3 regions of the Bradyrhizobium paxllaeri genome follow, and region 2 is predicted to be linked to each of the others. Evidence: predicted binding sites of a transcription regulator. Region 2 holds the regulator's gene; each other region holds the start of a gene.
What was found. Region 2 encodes LexA, which represses DNA repair genes until DNA is damaged. Its sites were predicted from a motif close to TGTTCNNNNTGTGTTCNG; they were not measured.
Positions count from the first base shown of each region.

Region 1: LMTR21_RS11185 (putative DNA modification/repair radical SAM protein) is a predicted target of LexA. The motif match lies at 4,016-4,033, and genes of this name have one in related genera.
Region 3: LMTR21_RS32740 (ribonuclease T2 family protein) is a predicted target of LexA. The motif match lies at 1,926-1,943, and genes of this name have one in related genera.

Region 1 is NZ_CP042968.1:2,386,561-2,392,468, reverse strand. Features, by position in the region: gene LMTR21_RS11200 (error-prone DNA polymerase) at 1-1,560, opposite strand, end outside; gene LMTR21_RS11195 (Y-family DNA polymerase) at 1,557-3,266, opposite strand; gene LMTR21_RS11190 (ImuA family protein) at 3,157-3,951, opposite strand; gene LMTR21_RS11185 (putative DNA modification/repair radical SAM protein) at 4,114-5,352, shown strand; gene LMTR21_RS11180 (UdgX family uracil-DNA binding protein) at 5,456-5,908, shown strand, end outside.
Region 2 is NZ_CP042968.1:4,592,874-4,598,781, reverse strand. Features, by position in the region: gene LMTR21_RS21960 (hypothetical protein) at 114-536, opposite strand; gene lexA (transcriptional repressor LexA) at 768-1,469, opposite strand; gene LMTR21_RS21950 (molybdopterin molybdotransferase MoeA) at 1,666-2,877, opposite strand; gene LMTR21_RS21945 (HAD family hydrolase) at 2,904-3,530, opposite strand; gene LMTR21_RS21940 (hypothetical protein) at 3,656-3,967, shown strand; gene LMTR21_RS21935 (NADH:flavin oxidoreductase/NADH oxidase) at 4,022-5,203, shown strand; gene LMTR21_RS21930 (S41 family peptidase) at 5,382-5,908, shown strand, end outside.
Region 3 is NZ_CP042968.1:6,846,523-6,852,430, reverse strand. Features, by position in the region: gene LMTR21_RS32750 (23S rRNA (adenine(2030)-N(6))-methyltransferase RlmJ) at 1-797, opposite strand, end outside; gene LMTR21_RS32745 (hypothetical protein) at 890-1,114, shown strand; gene LMTR21_RS32740 (ribonuclease T2 family protein) at 1,203-1,883, opposite strand; gene LMTR21_RS32735 (hypothetical protein) at 1,997-2,458, opposite strand; gene LMTR21_RS32730 (hypothetical protein) at 2,626-2,946, shown strand; gene LMTR21_RS32725 (DUF3617 domain-containing protein) at 3,051-3,584, shown strand; gene LMTR21_RS32720 (ATP-binding protein) at 3,726-5,111, opposite strand; gene LMTR21_RS32715 (response regulator) at 5,119-5,835, opposite strand; gene LMTR21_RS32710 (MarR family winged helix-turn-helix transcriptional regulator) at 5,856-5,908, opposite strand, start outside.

The DNA of each region.
Region 1 (5,908 bases), 2.2 Mb from region 2:
GTCGTCCATCGCCGCGTTGCCGATCGGCACATAGGTGTCGAGCCTGTCCTGCGTCAGCACATAACCGCCGACATGCTGCGACAGATGGCGGGGAAATTCGATCAGCTCGGTGGCGAGTTCGACGGCGAGTTCGACCATCGCGTTCGCAGGGTCCAGACCAGCCTGGCGGACCTGCATTTCGTTGAGGCCCTTGCCCCAGCTTCCCCACACGGTGTCGGCCAGCGCCGCGGTGACGTCCTCGGTCAGCCCCAGCGCCTTGCCGACGTCGCGGATGGCGCTGCGCGGACGATAATGGATGACGGTCGCGATGATCGCGGCGCGGTGGCGGCCGTAGCGGCGATAGACATATTGCATCACCTCCTCGCGCCGCGAATGTTCGAAATCGACGTCGATATCGGGCGGCTCCAGCCGCTCCTTGGAGATGAAACGCTCGAACAGCAGGTCGACCTTGGTCGGATCGACTGAGGTGACGCCGAGCACGTAGCAGACGGCGGAGTTCGCCGCCGAGCCCCGGCCCTGGCACAGGATATTCTGGCTGCGCGCGTATTGCACGATGTCGTGCACGGTGAGGAAATAATGCGCGTATTTCAATTCGGCGATCAGATCGAGTTCTTTCCGCAAGGTGGCGCGCAGCGTATCGTCGATCACCCCGCCGAAATACTTGTCGACGCCGGCCCAGGTCAGGTCTTCCAGATGCTGCTGCGCGGTCTTGCCCGGCGGCACCGGCTCGTCCGGATACTGGTATTTGAGCTGGTCGAGCGAGAAGCTGATACGGGATGCGAAGTGCATGGTCTCCGTGATCGCCTCCGGCAGATCGCGAAACAGCCGCGCCATTTCATGCGCCGGCTTGAGGTAACGCTCGGCATTGGCCTCGAGCCGCCTGCCGATGGCGTCGATGGTGGTTTTCTCGCGAATACACGTCAGCACATCCTGCAGCCGCCGGCGGGCGGGATGGTGGTAGAGCACCTCGTTGGTCGCCAGCAGCGGCACTTTGGCGGCGCGCGCAATGCGATGCAGCCCCGCCAGCCGGCGCTTGTCGTCGCCGCGGTAGAGCAGGCTCGCGGCAAGCCAGACGCCGTCGGCGCGGCTCGCTTTCAGGCGCTGCAAAATTTCTTGCGTCGTCGTTGCATCGAAGCGATGCGCCAGCGCCAGCACCAGAAGCTGGCCTTCAGCGAAGTCAAGGAGGTCGTCGAGTCTCAGATGGCATTCGCCCTTCTCGATCCGCGTGATGTCGTCGCCCCGCTTGCCGCGGGTGAGCAACTGGCAGAGCCGGCCGTAAGCGGCGCGATCGCGCGGGTAGACCAGAATATCCGGCGTACCGTCGACGAAGACGATCCGCGCGCCGATCAGCAATTTGGGTTTGTTCAGAACCTCGGGATTGTCGAGCTCCTTATGCGCGCGGACCACGCCGGCCAGCGTATTGTGGTCGGCGATGCCGATGGCGGGGATACCGAGCTCGCTCGCCTGATGCACATAGGCGCGCGGGTCCGAGCCGCCGCGCAGGAAGGAGAAATTGGTGGTGATGCCGATCTCGGCATAACTGGCGAGAGGGTGTTTCATGCGAACAACCCGTGCACGAACCATCTGACTGAACCGGGCTCGACTTCCGCATCCGCCGCTTCGCTTTCATAGAGCCCGTCGCGAAAGATCCAGAAACGCAGGCCCGCCTCATCCTCGATGCGGAAATAATCCCGCGTCGGGCCGTCGCCGTTCTGCTTCCACCATTCCATCGCGATGCGTTCGGGCCCCTCCACCCGCACCACCGCATGCGTCACGCGCCGCCAGGTGAATTGATGCGGCGGGCCGTCAGGCACGGTCGCAAACGGCACGTTGATGGGCTCCGGCCTGTCGAACAGGCGCAAGGGGCGCAGCGGCGGCTCGCTTTCGATCCGCTCCGGCCAGGCGGCCTGGGCGGCGGCCGCCAGATGATGCTGCGCTGCTACAGCCAGCACCGCGCGCTCGGGGATGTGGGTATCCTCGGGCAGATGCACGACGACGCGTTTTCCTCCGATGCGCGCGGCGATGCGATCGATCAGCGCGGACAGTTCGTCATTGTCATGGACGGTGGCGTCGAGGTCGCGCTGCTGCTGTACCACGATTTCGGTGCGGCTGGCGGAAAGGCGGATGAGATCGAAGCCGAAGCCGGGATCAAGGGGATCGTTGAGCGCATCGAGCCGCTCGCGAAACAGACGGTCGATCACCTCCGGCTTCGTCACGGGACGTCCGGTATCGACGGAGATCGTGCGCACCGCGCCGTCAGTGCGGAAAAAGCTCGCGTCCAGCCGCCGCGCGCCCTTGCCCTGCCTGTCCATCGCCGTGACCAGCATGGCGGCGAGTGCAGACAAATTCATCGCGATCACGGTGTCGGTGGTAACAGGATCGGGAAAGCGCTTTTCGACGATGTAATCCGGCAGCGGTTTTCGCGAACTGATCGGCGCATCGCCCTGCCCCAGCGCATGCGCCAGCAGCGTCGTGAAGGACGCGCCGAACCGCGCGGTGATTTCGTGGGGCGCGCGCAAGGCGACATCGCCGATGGTCTTCAGGCCGGCGCGGCGCAGGCCGGCGGTGATGGCGTCACCCGCGCCGAGTGCGGATATCGGCAGCGGAGCGACGGCCTCGGCCTCTTCGCCATCGGCCACGATCTTTCCCGACGCGTGGCGCGTCAGCGTGCGGGCGCAGATCGAGGTGGAGGCGATCGCGGCGCTGACGGCAAAACCGCGGCGGCTCAGCGCGCCGATCACGATCTGCAGCAGCGCGCGCTCGCCGCCGAACAGATGGGCGCAGCCGGTGATGTCGAGGAACAGTCCGTAGGGCGGATCGAGTGCCACCAGCGGGGTGAAGCGGTCGCACCAGTCGGCGATGTCGTTCAGCGTTTTGGTGTCGGCGATCTCGTCGGCGTCGAACACCGTCATTTCGGGACAGATGGCGCGGGCATTGGCGAGCGGCAGACCGATCGAGAGGCCGGCGCGGACGGCGGCCTCGTCGAGCGAATGGATCAGGATGGCGTTGTGCTGCTTGGCGACGACGACGGAGGGGAAGGTTGCGATCTGCGTGGGGGAAGCTCTCTCCACACGAACAGTGTCACTCGCGGAAGCACCCCTACCCTCCCCCGCAAGCGGGAGAGGGGGCGCACCGACCGCGTCGTTAGAGTTTTGTTCACGCGCTGCGCTTGAAGACGCTTTGCATCGCCGCTGGATGCGGTCGATGGGCAGGCGGGGCAGCCAGAGGCTGAGGATACGCCGACGGTTCTCTGAAAAGGCACTCATCACAATTCCATTCCATGATCCAGCGGCCGACCGGGCCATGACGGTTACGAACCAGTTGCGCGTCGAACACCGGCGCGCCCCAGGCGCTCCACGGTGATCCCGGCGGCGAGTGCGCCGCGCGCACGATCCATCTGGTCTCCGCCGTCGAGGGGCGCGGCTCGGCCGCCATCCGCAGCAGCAATGCAGTGACGCCGGAGGCTGCCGCGGCCAAAGTGAGTTTTCGGCTGGCGACGAGATCGAGCTGGCGCGCCTGCCCCCACACTTCCAGCACCACGGCGCCGAGCGCATCGCAGGCCAGCGCGTCGGCGGCAGTCCGTAGCGCGGCGTCGGTATCGGGCGCGCGCACGGTCACGAGCAGCCGCGGGTCGAGACCCAATTCGCAGAGCCCGCTCATCGACAGCGCACCCGATTCAATTTCCGAAAAATCCTGCCGCACCCAGACCAGCGGCCGGCGTGGCGACACCCGTCCCGCCAGCCCCGCGATGAAGCCCGTTGCCGTCGCGCTCTGGTGGCCCTCGGCGAACACTTCATGCACCGCTGATACCGCCAGCCCGCCGCACAACGTCGCGTCCGCAGCCTTGTGGCCAAGCGTAATCCTGGCGTGGTCATGCGCATCGCCATGCGCCTCCAGGCGCTCGATGCTTCCGCGCAAACTTGCAAGCGTGCTGGTGCGTGCGGTGCTCATGCGCCGCTCCTTCGGAAATTGGGCCTTACCGCTTCTTCCCGTGTGAACCCGCGGCTGGCTCATTTGTTCATGATATGTTCTAATATAAAGCTAACAGGCCCGGCAGAGTCAATCGGGATCGACACCCGGGCGATTCATCAGCGGAATCAAAGGGATTCGACGATGGACCTGCAACGTAAGCTGGAAATCCTGGCGGATGCCGCGAAATACGATGCTTCCTGCGCTTCCTCGGGTACCGAGAAGCGGGATTCCAGCGACGGCAAGGGCCTCGGCTCGACCGCGCCGGGCATGGGCATCTGCCATTCCTACGCGCCGGACGGGCGCTGCATCTCGCTGTTGAAGGTGCTGCTCACCAACGCCTGCAATTACGATTGCCTCTATTGCGTGAACCGCACCTCCTCGAACGTACCGCGTGCCCGCTTCACGGTCGACGAGGTGGTGAAGCTGACGATCGACTTCTACCGGCGCAATTACATCGAGGGCCTGTTTCTCTCCTCCGGCATCATCCGCAGCGCGGATTACACCATGGAGCAGGTGGTGAGCGTCGCGCGCAAGCTGCGCGAGGAGCATCATTTTCGCGGCTACATCCATCTCAAGACCATTCCCGAAGCGGACGACGCGCTGATCGCGGAGGCCGGCAAATATGCCGACCGTCTGTCCATCAACATCGAGATGCCGCTGGAAAACAGTCTTGCGAAATTCGCGCCGGAAAAGAACGTGCGCGCGATCCGCCGCACCATGGGCCGGCTGCGGCTGAGGCTCAACGAGGCCAGGGAGAACGGCAACGCCGCGAAGAAGGCAAAGCCGCCGCGCTTTGCGCCCGCCGGCCAGAGCACGCAGATGATCATCGGCGCCGATGCCGCCGATGACAAAACCATTCTCGACACCAGCGCCAATCTCTATAGCTCCTACCGCCTCAAGCGCGTCTACTACTCGGCCTTCAGCCCGATCCCGGATGCGAGCCGCGCGCTGCCGCTTGTCGCGCCGCCGCTGGTCCGCGAACACCGGCTCTACCAGGCCGACTGGCTGATGCGGTTTTACGGCTTTGACGCCGGTGAGATCGTCGACGAGGCCAAGGGCATGCTGCCGCTCGACATCGATCCGAAACTCGCTTGGGCGCTGCGCCATCGCGACCGCTTCCCGCTCGATGTCGTCACCGCCAGCCGCGAGGACCTGTTGCGGGTGCCGGGCTTCGGCACCAGGGCGGTCGACCGCATCATCGCCACGCGCCGCCTGACCTCGATCCGTCTGGCCGATCTGGCGCGGCTGCACATCCCGCGGAAGAAGGCGCTACCGTTCATCGTGCTAAGTGACTACCGCCCCTCACCGCATCTGCTCGACGGCGCGGGGCTGAAGGAGAGGTTCAAGCCGAAGGCGACGCAATTGGGATTTGGGTTTTAACCACCGGCGTCATTGCGAGGAGCGAAGCGACGAAGCAATCCATCTTTCCCCGTGCGAGGCATGGATTGCTTCGCTTCGCTCGCAATGACGAAAGGAGAGAGAAATGCACCACATCATCCTCGATAGCGAAACCGATTTCGACGGCTGGCGCAAGGCAGCGCGTGCACTGGCGCTGAATGATGTGAAACCGTCCGATGTAAACTGGCGCATCACCGGCGATGCGCCCGAACTGTTCGAACCGACGACACCGCCGCTCGAGCCGCCTCAGGGCACGTTCAACGTACCGGCAAAATTCGTCGAACTGGCTGAAATCGCGATCCTGCATCGCAACCCCGAGCGGTTCGCCCTGCTCTATCGCCTGCTGTGGCGGCTGCGCGGCAATCACGACCTGCTCGAGATCGCGACCGATCCCGACGTGGCCGAAATCACCGCGATGGCAAAAGCCGTGCGCCGCGACGAGCACAAGATGCATGCCTTTGTCCGCTTCCGCGAAATCGGCCGCGAGCAGAAATCGCATTTCGTCGCCTGGTTCGAGTCGGAGCACCATATCGTCGAA
Region 2 (5,908 bases):
GCCCTTTGCCATGTAACCTTGTTGACCACCGGTTGCCCCCTCGGTGTCGGATTTTGAAAAACACATCACCATGATCCGCCGGCCTGAACCGGCGGATCGCATGCGCGTCTCGTCTATCCAGTCACGATCGAAGCGGCTGGACGCGCTTCCGTCACCTTTGGTGCACGCTCGCCACCGGTCTGAACCACCGGCAATTGCAGCACGGTCGCGCGCTGGCCTTCGCAAAGTTGCGTCACCAGCACATGGCTTCCATCGGGAAATTCGATCGCGTCATGATGACGGTCGGCGACTTCGGGTTCGATCTGATTGAACTTGCCGACCCGCCAGTCGGTGGTTCGCGTCCAGATCCAGCGGTTGTCGTATTTGACGTCCTCGGCGAACGCCAGTTCGGTGCCGGGAAGCATGCAGACCGCCACTGCTGGCTCGCGTTCCGACGCAAAGCCGCGGGTCGATGTACCGCGGAACGTCGTGGTGATCAGCGTCTCGCCGACCTGGGCAGGCCGGGTAGCCACAGCATGCAGGCTATAGTCACACATCGGATGGCTCCCTCATTTGAGATAGCTGACCCGTGTCTTTCAAGGAGGCACAGGCCCCTATCAGAGTGGACATGGCGCAGAGTCTTTTCTTGTTTCTGGGCAATTCTGCGACTGACCCACTGCGCCAAATTCACAAACGCGATAACGCGCATTGGTTCCACGCCCGCAGCAAAAAACCCCGGCCGAGGAACGGCCGGGGTTCTTACGGATGTCTGCAGGACGGCACATTGTTCAGTACTTGCGGTAAAGGCCGATCAGCCTGCCCTGAATCCGGACCCGGTTCGGCGGCAGGATGCGGACTTCATAGGCGGCGTTGGCAGGCTCCAGCGCGATGGAGGCGCCGCGGCGGCGGAAGCGTTTCAGCGTAGCTTCCTCCTCGTCGATCAGCGCCACCACGATGTCGCCGGTGTCGGCGGTCTCGTTGCGCTGAATCAGCGCCATGTCGCCGTCGAGGATGCCGGCCTCGACCATGGAATCGCCGCGTACTTCGAGCGCGTAATGCTCGCCCGAGCCGAGCATATCGGGCGGCACGCTGATGGTGTGGCTGCGGGTCTGCAGCGCCTCGATCGGCGTGCCGGCGGCGATCCGGCCCATCACGGGCACCGCGACCGGGCGATTGCCGTCATCCTCGGCGGCGGGCAAGCTCACTGTACGCTTGCCGAGCGTGCCTTCGATCACACTCGGCGTGAAGCCGCGGCGGCCATTGCCGGCAGCGGCGAGCTCCGGCAGCTTGATGACTTCGATGGCGCGGGCGCGGTTGGGCAGGCGGCGGATGAAGCCGCGCTCCTCCAGCGCCGTAATGAGGCGGTGGATTCCGGATTTCGAGCGCAGGTCGAGCGCGTCCTTCATCTCGTCGAATGAAGGCGGCACGCCGGCCTCTTTCAGCCGTTCATTGATGAAACGCAGAAGTTCATACTGTTTGCGCGTAAGCATCGCGAGCAATTCCCCGGTTGGCGTCGTCGTTTCGAATCTTCAGCGCCCAGATGGCGGGAGCGCCCAAACTCCCAGGCAGAGACACCAGCAGTCGAAACAAATCATGAACGGACACTATATGTTCGATATGTGTTCCGCAACCACTTAATTTCAGGTGAACGCGTCAAGGTTTCTGTCCGAGACGCGCCCTGTGGCGTCATTCCGGCAGCCGCAACAGCTCGCACGACGAGCCCTTGGGCGCCGCCGGCGCGAATGGCGGACGTATCACTAATGCCTGTGCCGCAGCGAGATTCCCCAAGAGCGAGGAGTCCTGATGGTTCACCGGCACAGCGATCAGCGTGCCGTCTTCGCGCGCCTCGAGGCGCGCGCGCAGATAATCCTCGCGCTGGTCGTTGGCGGCGAGGTCGCGGCCGAGCAGGGCGCTTTCTCTGACGTGATGGACGTGGTCGCGGCCCGATAATGCGCGAATCAGCGGCACCAGAAACAGGAAGCCGCAGACATAGGAAGAGACGGGATTGCCGGGCAGGCCGATCACCCGCATCGCGCCGAGCCGCCCGTGCATCATCGGCTTGCCCGGCCGCATCGCGATCCGCCAGAACGCCATCGCGACGCCTTCGGCCTCCAGCGAGCGCTTGACCAGGTCGTGGTCGCCGACCGAGGCGCCCCCCATGGTGATCAGGATGTCCGCGTCGGCCTCGCTGGCGCGGCGGATGCCTTCGGTGGTCGCGGCAACGGTGTCGGCGGCGATGCCGAGATCGACGACGTCGGCGCCTTCGGCGCGGGCCAGCGCCCGCAGGCCATAGCCGTTGGAATAGACGATCTGGCCGGGGCCGGGGTTTTCGCCGGGCATCACTAACTCGTCGCCGGTCGCGAGAACAGCGACCTTCGGGCGGCGGTGCACCGCAAGCTCCGGGTAGTTCATGCCGGCGGCGAGCGACAGGTCGCGGTCGCTGAGGCAACGCCCGCGCGTGAGCAGCACGTCGCCCTCGCGGAAGTCGACGCCGGCGGCGCGGATGTGCCGTCCCCGAACCGCGGCTTCCGTGATGGTGATGTGATCGCCGTCGGCTGCCGTGTCTTCCTGGATGATGACGGCGTCGGCACCGTCGGGGATCACGCCACCGGTGAAGATCCGTACCGCCTCGCTTTGGCCGACCTTGCGCTCGAACGGGCGGCCGGCGGCGACCTCGCCGATCACCTTCAGCCGCGCGCCGGCGCCGGCGGCATCCGCCGTACGCACCGCATAGCCGTCCATCGCTGACATCGCCTGCGGTGGCTGCGTCCGTCGCGCGGCGACGTCGCGCGCGAGGATGCGGTGGTGGGCGGCATCGAGGGCCACCATTTCTTCGGGCAACGCGTCAGCGCCGGCAAGGATCGCGGCAAGCGCATCGGCGACAGGCATCAAGGCCACGGGCAGACCTCCGTCAAATTCCAGCGCTAGATTCCAAGCGCAGTCAGTGCCCTGGCCACGTCATCCGTCGATGTCACGTGGATGGCAGAAAGGCCGCGCGCCCGCGCACCTTCGATGTTGGCGGCTGAATCGTCGAAGAACAGAATCCGCGACGCCGGCACGCCGATCGCCTTTATCACGTGATCATAGGCCTCCGCGTCGGGTTTGCGCAAACCGATGCTGGAGGACAGGAAGATCTCGCGGAAATGGCCGAGCACACCGGCATAGGCCTGCGAAAAATGCGCGACATGGGCCGGATTGGTGTTGGAAAAGGCGTAGAGCGGCAGGCGCTTGGCCGCGCCGGCCAACAGCGGTGCAATGCCGGGCATCTCGCCGGTGAAGATCGCGTTCCAACCCTCCAGGAACTGCGCGTCGGTGATGCCGATGCCGAGCGACTGGCGCAGGTTTGCAAAGAACGCGGCGTCGTCGATCCGGCCGGTCTCGTGATGCTTGAAACTGTCGTTGACGACAAAGCGGCCGGCGAGGTCGGCAGGCGCGCAGCCCGCATGCCCCGCCCAGCAGGCCATCACCTGGTCGAAACTGATATTGAGCACGACACGGCCGAGGTCGAACAGCAAGGCATCGACGGAGTGGGGCGCGGGCGGCAAATTCATGGCAGTCGTTTACAAAACTCGACTGGCCTCGGCAACGGCCACGGCGATTTACGCCCCTGCCCAATCCGGCGCTTAAGCCGGTGCGCGAGCTGTGCTAAGCGTGGGGTCGAACAGGGAGTGGTGGCATGAAAATCCTGGGTAGAATTTTGGGCGCTGCGGCAGTGATCTCGTTGCTGGCCGGACCTGCCTTGGCCCAAAAAGGTCCCGCCAGATATGGCGAGGAGGACAAGCCCAAGACGCCGGCGGAAGTCGCGGCAGAGAGGGACGCCGAGCGTGCCTACAAGCGGTCGCTCGGCAATATTCCGGAACAACAGAAGAGCAGCGATCCCTGGGGAACCATGCGCGGCGACAACAGCGCGCCAAAGGCCGACAAGGCCGCGGCAGCGAAGCCGAAGGCCAAATCCGCGGATACCAAGACCGGCACAAACGCAAAATAGAAGACACATCCCGGCGCCGTGCCGGGACAATGATGTCCGCGAGGCGAGGCAAGCATGACGGAAACGCTGCTGTTTTCCCCGATGACGATCCGGGGCCTCACGCTGAAGAACCGCATCGTGGTGCCGCCGATGCATCAATATTCGGCCGAGAAGGGCTTTCCGACCGACTGGCACCTGATGAATGCCGGCAAGTTTGCCGCCGGCGGGGCCGGCCTCGTGGTGGTGGAATCGACCAAGGTCGAGCGGCGCGGCTGCGGCACCGTCGGCGATCTCGGCATCTGGGATGACAAGTTCATCGCGCCGCTGGGCCGCCTCGTCCAGTTCATCAAGCAGCAGAACGCGGTCGCCGGCATTCAGCTCGGCCATTCCGGTCGCAAGGCGCGCGCAAGCCGACCGTGGGAGGGCGACCGCCCGCTGCAGCGAACGCCTGATATCGAGGATTGGGACGCCTGGCAGCCGGTGGCGCCGAGCGCGATCGCCCATAGCGAGAAATGGCCGGTGCCGCGCGCGCTCGAAACCGGCGAAGTGAAGGACGTGGTGCAGGCCTGGGGGCAGGCGGCGCGGCGCGCGCATGAGGCGGGTTTTGACGTGCTGGAGCTGCACGGCGCCCATGGCTACCTCGTGCATGAGTTCCTGTCGGAGCGGTCCAACCAGCGCAGCGACGAATATGGCGGTTCGGAAGCGGGTCGCATGCGCTTCCTGATCGAGGTGACGGAGGCGGTGCGGACGCACTGGCCCGACCACAAGCCGCTATTCGTCCGCCTGTCGGTCGAGGACAATGCCGGCTGGGGGCCGGAGCTGAGCGCGCGGCTGGCCAAAATCCTGAAGGCAAAAGGCGTCGACGTCATCGACTGCTCCTCCGGCGGCATCTCCGAAATGGCGCCGATCCTGGGCAAGGAGATCAAATACAGCTATCAGGTGCCGCTGTCGGAATATGTCCGGCGGCAGGCCGAGATCATGACCATGGCGGTCGGCCTCATCATCCATGGCGACCAGGCCGAGCAGATCCTGCGGGACGGGCAGGCCGATCTGATCGCGGTCGGGCGGGAAATCCTCAACAATCCCAACTGGCCGATGGATGCCGCGCTCAAACTCGGCGTCGAGGGCCCGTTCCGCAACGTTCCGCCGCAATTCGGCTACTGGCTCGGCACCCGCGCCAAGCGCGGTTTTGGAACCCGGCCCTCCACCTGGCAAACCGGCCTGCAGGGGGCCGATCAAGCGGCTTCGAATTCGTAGCGATCTCAAATTCATAAGCCGGCCCGAGCGCAAACGACACACCTGAAAACGTCCGTATTGCCGCGGGCCGGCGTGCCTTGATCCGACCAAAAAGCCATTGTGAGTTGGTGGGGCTGGGACAGGGGCGCCGATTCACATGGGATGGTGGGCGTCCGTAGAGACAAAGGGACGCCCCACGATGCGCAGGAATATCGCCTTTCTTCTCGGCACCGTGACGGGCGCGTGTCTGACCGTTCTCGTGGCCGGACCGCAGGGGACGAATCTGGTGGCGGCGGCGAAGGCCGCGGCCCGTTCCGACACCTATAACCAGCTCAATCTGTTCGGCAGCGTGTTCGAGCGGATCAAGACCAGCTATGTCGAGAAGCCCGACGATTCCAAGCTGATGGAAGGCGCCATCAACGGCATGATCTCCGCGCTCGATCCTCATTCGCGTTACATGAATGAGAAGGGCTGGAGCGACATGCAGGAGACTACCCATGGTGAGTTCGGCGGGCTCGGCATCGAGGTCACGATGGAAGACGGTCTCGTCAAGGTAGTGACGCCGATCGACGAGACGCCCGCCGCGAAAGCCGGCATGCTGTCGGGCGACGTGATCACCCAAATCGACGACGAGCAGATTCAGGGCATGAGCCTCGAACAGGCGGTCGCCCGGATGAAGGGCCCCGCCAACAGCAAGATCCGGCTCAAGGTCATGCGCAAGGGCGC
Region 3 (5,908 bases), 2.3 Mb from region 2:
TCGGGTAGAATTGTCTTCAACTCACCCGCAAGCGTCCACGGCGGATTGACGATCAAAAGCCCGGTGGAGGCGAGGGGGCCACCAGCCTCCTGCGGAGCGACACTGAATTCGAGCCGCAGACATTTCCCGGCCGGCTTGCTGGCAACGGCGACGCCTGCGACCAACCGCGCCAGCGTATCGGTGGCGCGACGGCTCTTCACCGGATACCAGATCAGATAGCTGCCGGTCGGCCATTTCGCGTAGGCCTCGGCGAATGCGCGGCCCAGCCTTTCGAACTCGTCCTTTTGCTCGAACGCGGGATCGATCAGCACCAGACCGCGCCGCTCGTTGGGAGGCACGAACGCCGGTAGCGCAGTCCAGCCGTCGAGATCGACCACCCGCGCCTGGCTGTCGCGGCGCAACGCATCGATCAGTTGCTTGCGGGCGCCGGGCTCGAGTTCGCAGGCTGTCAGCCGGTCCTGCGGCCGCAGCAGCGCGCGGACGATCAAGGGCGATCCCGGATAGGCCTCAAGCTTGCCCGGCGCGTTGAATGCCCTGACGATATCGAGGTAGGGGGTCATCAGCGGCAGCGCGGTTTGTGAGAACCGTGCCTGCATCACCCGCGCAATGCCGGTCAGCCACTCGCCGCCGCGGCGCGCTTCCTCGCCAGTGAGATCGTAGCGCCCGGCGCCGGCGTGGGTGTCGATGACGCGAAACGGCGCCTGCTTTTCCTGCAGATAGGTCAGCATGCGCACCAGCACGATGTGCTTGATGACGTCGGCAAAGCCGCCGGCGTGAAAGGCGTGTCGGTAGTTCATGAGGAGAGGGACTACGACATTGGGGCGAGGAAAGTAACCCATGTCGTCACAGCTGCGAGCGGCGGGGTGACATCTCCAATCGAGTTGCTGCGATGCTGGTGACGGGCGGCGCCGGTGACGATTGCCTCAGCGGAACGGGTGATAATTCCGCGATCAATTTTGCCAAAGGTGACGGCAACGATGTCGTTCGGGTCGACAACGGCAGCGGCAGCGTCGATTTCTCGATCAGTGGTTATTCGCTGGATGATGTTATCGTCACCCGCAACTTTGGCCGAGAAAAGGGCCCGGCCATCCACGTACCTTGCAGACGACAATAAAAGCCGTGGATGACCGGGACGCAGACAGGTGTAGCCAGTCTGCGCAGGGCGGATTGCTATGCTTGGGCAGGCGTGATGGAAGCGGGGTTCAGCCGCCCCGCACCGGCGGCATCACCACCTCGTCACGCCGGCAGGCGCGACGGTCGATTTCGTCGCAAGCGCGGAATTGCATGTCCTTGCTCAGGCAGATCCGCACCTCGCTCAGGCGCCGGCTCGAGCAGACCACCGAAATCGCCGAACTGCTCAGGCCCGGGTTGATCTTGATGAAGGCGGTCTCGATATCGCCGGGGGCGATGGTCTTCTGCTCGGACAGATCGAGGAATTCCTCGGGGATTTTTACCGCGGCGCGCGCCTTGCGGACGCTTTCGAAATAGGCGCGGGCGCCGAGGCCGGAGCATGTGCCATGCTTGTCCCACTCGTTGAAGATCAGGCCGGGTGCCGGCATCAGGTCCAGCATCGAGGTCATGACGTTGCGGTCGAGCCGCGGCGACGGCCGCTGGCAGTATTCGGGAAAGCCGCGCTCATATTGCGGCCACAGGCCGTGAACCACGAACGAATAGGGGCGGCTGCACTGGACTTGTGAACGCCCGCTATTGCCGCGCTCCGCGGCCGCCTCGCAGAACGAAGGCGACCATGACAGGGCCAGGACATAAAAATCGAACTCGCCCGGGGCGTTCTGCCGGCGGTCCTGGGCGGACGCCAAGCCGGCGGTGACGGCGACAAGCGCCAACGAAATCAGAAGTCGCGAAATAATAACAGACCGGTGCATCGAACGCCCCTCTACCCGACTACCGGGAGCCTAGCAGGGAGCCGGAACATTTCAAGAACAAAATTCGAGAATCTCGAATCCGGGCAGGCCGGTTGGACCGATGAACGCCGGGATCAGGGGCGGGCGGCCCTGCAGGCCGGGCTATAGGCCCAGTTTCGGTCAAGCCCGGTCACGCACCATTCGACGCCCTGGCCGAAGCCGGCAAAGCCGCCATCCTCGATGATCGAGTAATGCACGCTGCGCATCTTGCCGTCGCTCAGCATCACGTCGCCGCTGCAGTAGCGGCGCGGAATGTTGTCGGACTGCCAGGGCCGAAACGCGGTCTCATGGATCCGGCCGAAGCCGGTGATCACGAGCGCCGAATTCCAGAACTTGCCTTCCTTCTCCTGGAATTGAGAGGCGATGGTCGACAGCGCCCGCTCGCATTCGGCGACTCGGCCGTCATATTTCGGGCCGAACAGGCCGAAATTCAGCTCCAACGGATTGGCGGCCTGGGCGGCGTGACCGGAGACCAGCAGGGCGAGCGCCGCAGCCGTCGGGCCGAGGGCTCTCAAGGATGTGAACAGGTTGCGCATGGGGAATCCGCCGGTAAACCAACGCAGGAGACGGTGCCGCGAAGCCCCGACAAGGTCAAGTGCAGCGCGGCAACACCTGACAGCCAAGTCTGCCCCCGTGCTGCAACCATTCTTTTCACGGCCATCGGCGCACACTATGGTGGCAGTCGAGCGAAATGGAGTCTGCGATGCGAAGAATTCTGGCCGCGAGCCTGATTGCCATGTGCCTGGTAGTCATGGGCGGGATGCTGGCGGGGGCGCCGGCGCAGGCGCAGTGGTTCGACATCGACACGGTGCCGCCGTTCAAGGGCAATGACACCGGCGGCATCATCGCCTATCCGCTCGCGAGGCAGGCCGATGCCCGTCAGCTCGCCGTCGATCACTGCGCCCGTTACGGCAAGGTGGTGAAATTCCTCGGCGTGCAGCCCAATTACGGCGGCTATGTTTCGTTTGCCTGCCGCTGGGTGCCCTATGGCGCCGCCGAGCGGCCGCTGCGTACGCTTTACTGAGCGCGACCTCCAAGCTTTCCCTGGCTGGACATGTTTTCGCCACGCGAAGCGTGTGTCACTTCGCGCGCGCACGATAACGTTGAAGAATTCAGGGGAGCCCACGTATGAGACGACTGCTTCTTGTATCCTGTTCAGCCGTCGGTTTGTTGTCCCTGTTGCCGGCGAGCGGCGCCGTCGCCGTGGAATTGCCGATGCGCAAGGCCGGATTGTGGGAGATGAAGGTGCTGAGCGGCGGCACGGTGCCCGAGATGACCATGCAGCAGTGCACCGACGAGACCACCGACAAGGCTATGAGCACCGCCATGGCGCCGATGGCCAAGGAGATTTGCTCCAAGCAGGATATCCAGAGGACCGCAACCGGCTATGTCACCGATTCGGTCTGCGGTATTGGCGGCATCACGGTCAAGTCACGCGCCGAAATCATCGGCGACTTCAATTCCGCCTACACCGTGAAGACGAGCTCGCAGAGCGAGGGTGGTCTGGCCGGCGCCGCGCGCGACAGCAACAGCACGATCGAAGCCAAATGGGTTGGCGCCTGCAAGGCCGATCAGAAGCCCGGCGACATCATCATGCCCGGCGGCATGAAGATGAACGTCAAGGACATGGAAAAGATGAAGGCGCTGATCCCGAAGAAGTAAAGCGTCGCAGCCCGGATGGAGCTAACGGGTCGCGCGAATGCGCGCCCGATGACAGGCTCCGCGCAATCCGGGACAAGTCGATGATGGCTGCACGGTCCCCGGATTGCGCTTCGCTCCATCCGGGCTACAGAGTTCGATTTCTTACACCGGCACCCTTACCGCCGCGCGCAAGCCGCCCATCGGGCTTTCGCCGAGCGTGATGTCGCCGCCATGCGAGCGGGCGATGTCGCGGGCGATGGCGAGCCCGAGGCCCGTGCCGCCTTCGTCCTGGTTGCGGGCATCGTCGAGCCGCAGGAACGGCTTGAACACTTCCTCGCGCATATTGACGGGAATGCCCGGCCCGTCGTCATCAACCGTCACGGTCAGATAGCGGTGATCGCGGTGGCCGGTAATGGCGACCGTGTTGGCATGGCGCGCCGCGTTGGAGACGAGGTTGGCGATGCAGCGCTTGAACGAGGCCGGCTTCACCGTCACCACAGGCAGGCCGTGGAATGACACGGTTGCTATGTGGCCGTGGCGTTCGGCATCGCTGCGCAGTTCTTCCAGCGCCATCGTCATGTCGGTCGGCTGCGCGATCTCGCCGCTGTCGCCGCGCGCGAAGGCGAGATAGGCCTCCAGCATGCCGGCCATTTCGTCGACATCCTTGCGCATGCCGTCCACTTCGGGACTGTCGCCGATCAGCGCGAGCTCGAGCTTGAAGCGGGTCAGGATGGTGCGCAGATCGTGGCTGACGCCGGCCAGCATCGCGGTGCGCTGCTCGATCGAGCGCTCGACGCGTGCCTTCATCTGAATAAACGCCTGCGCCGCCTGCCGCACCTCGCGTGCACCGCGCGCGCGGAAGTTCGGCACCTCGCGTCCCTTGCCAAAACTTTCGGCGGCCTCCGCCAGCCGCAGGATCGGCCTGATCTGGTTGCGCAGGAACAGCACCGCGACGATCAAGAGGATCGAGGAGGTGCCCAGCATCCAGAAGATGAAGATCTCCGAATTGGAGGCGTAGGCCGCGTTTCGCTCCGCGAACACGCGCATCACGGCGTCATCGAGCTGGATGCGTATTTCAACCAGATTGGACCTGCCGACGGTATCGATCCAGAACGGGCGGCGGATCTGGCGGCCGATCTGCGACGACAGGGTCTGGTCGAGCAGCGAGAAGAACGGCTTCGGCCCCGGCTGCGGCATGTCGCCGACCGGGAGAAAATCGACCACGAGCTGCAGCCGCTGCCCGACGAGGCGCAATTGCGCGCGCTCCTTGTCCTGCGGATAGAACTTGTAGACGTCGATCAGGCTGGCGATGTCCCGCACCACGGATGCCGACAGGCGCCGCGTCACCGTGTTCCAGTGCCGCTCCATGAACACGAACGCCACGACCGTTTGCAGGATCACCATCGGCACGATCATGATCAGGAGCGCGCGGGCGTAGAGGCCGGTCGGCATCCAGCTCTTGAACGCGTTGCCCATCCAGCCATTGGCCCTGGAGACGCGTTGCGACGCATTGCGGATGAGCGTCAGGCCGGTGTCGAGCGTGCTCATGGTTGGCTCAGGGCGACGCAACCAGGCGATAGCCGATGCCACGCACCGCCTGCAGGAACAGCGGATTGGCGGGATCGCGCTCGATCTTGCGCCGCAGGCGGTTGATCTGCACATCGACCGCGCGTTCATTCACCGTGCCGCCGCTGGTCAGCGCCGCGCGCGGCACCGTTTCGCCGGGGCTATTGGCCAGAATGCGCAGCATTTCGCGCTCGCGGTCGGTCAGGTGAATGATCTCCTCGCCCTCGCGCAGCTCGCCGCGATCGAGATGGAAAACGTAAGGGCCGAACGCGATCTGCTCCAGCGCTTCCACCGGCGGCGGCGCGGAGCGCTTGAGGATATTGCCGATCCGCAGGATCAGCTCGCGCGGCTCGAACGGCTTGGCGACATAATCGTCGGCGCCGATCTGCAGGCCCTCGATCCGCGCCTCCGCCTCGTGGCGGGCCGTCAGCATGATGATCGGCACCGACGACGAGGTGCGAATGAACCGCGCCAGGTCGAATCCGGTTTCGCCGGGCATCATGACGTCGAGAATCAAGAGATCGAAATGCAGGCCAAGCAGCTTGGAGCGCGCGTCGGTCGCGCTCGACGCGGTCGTGACGCGATAGCCCTCGCCGGACAGAAACCGCGACAGCAGATCGCGGATACGGCGGTCGTCGTCGACCAGGAGCAAATGCGGGGCGTCGTCGGCCAGTTGCCGCGGCGCGCGGGCGGCGGCTGTAGCCATGGTTGCTCCTTGCGCCACGATCACTCCCTTGGCTTCTTGCTGCCGGTCCCGAAGATCGCCTCCAACACCTTGT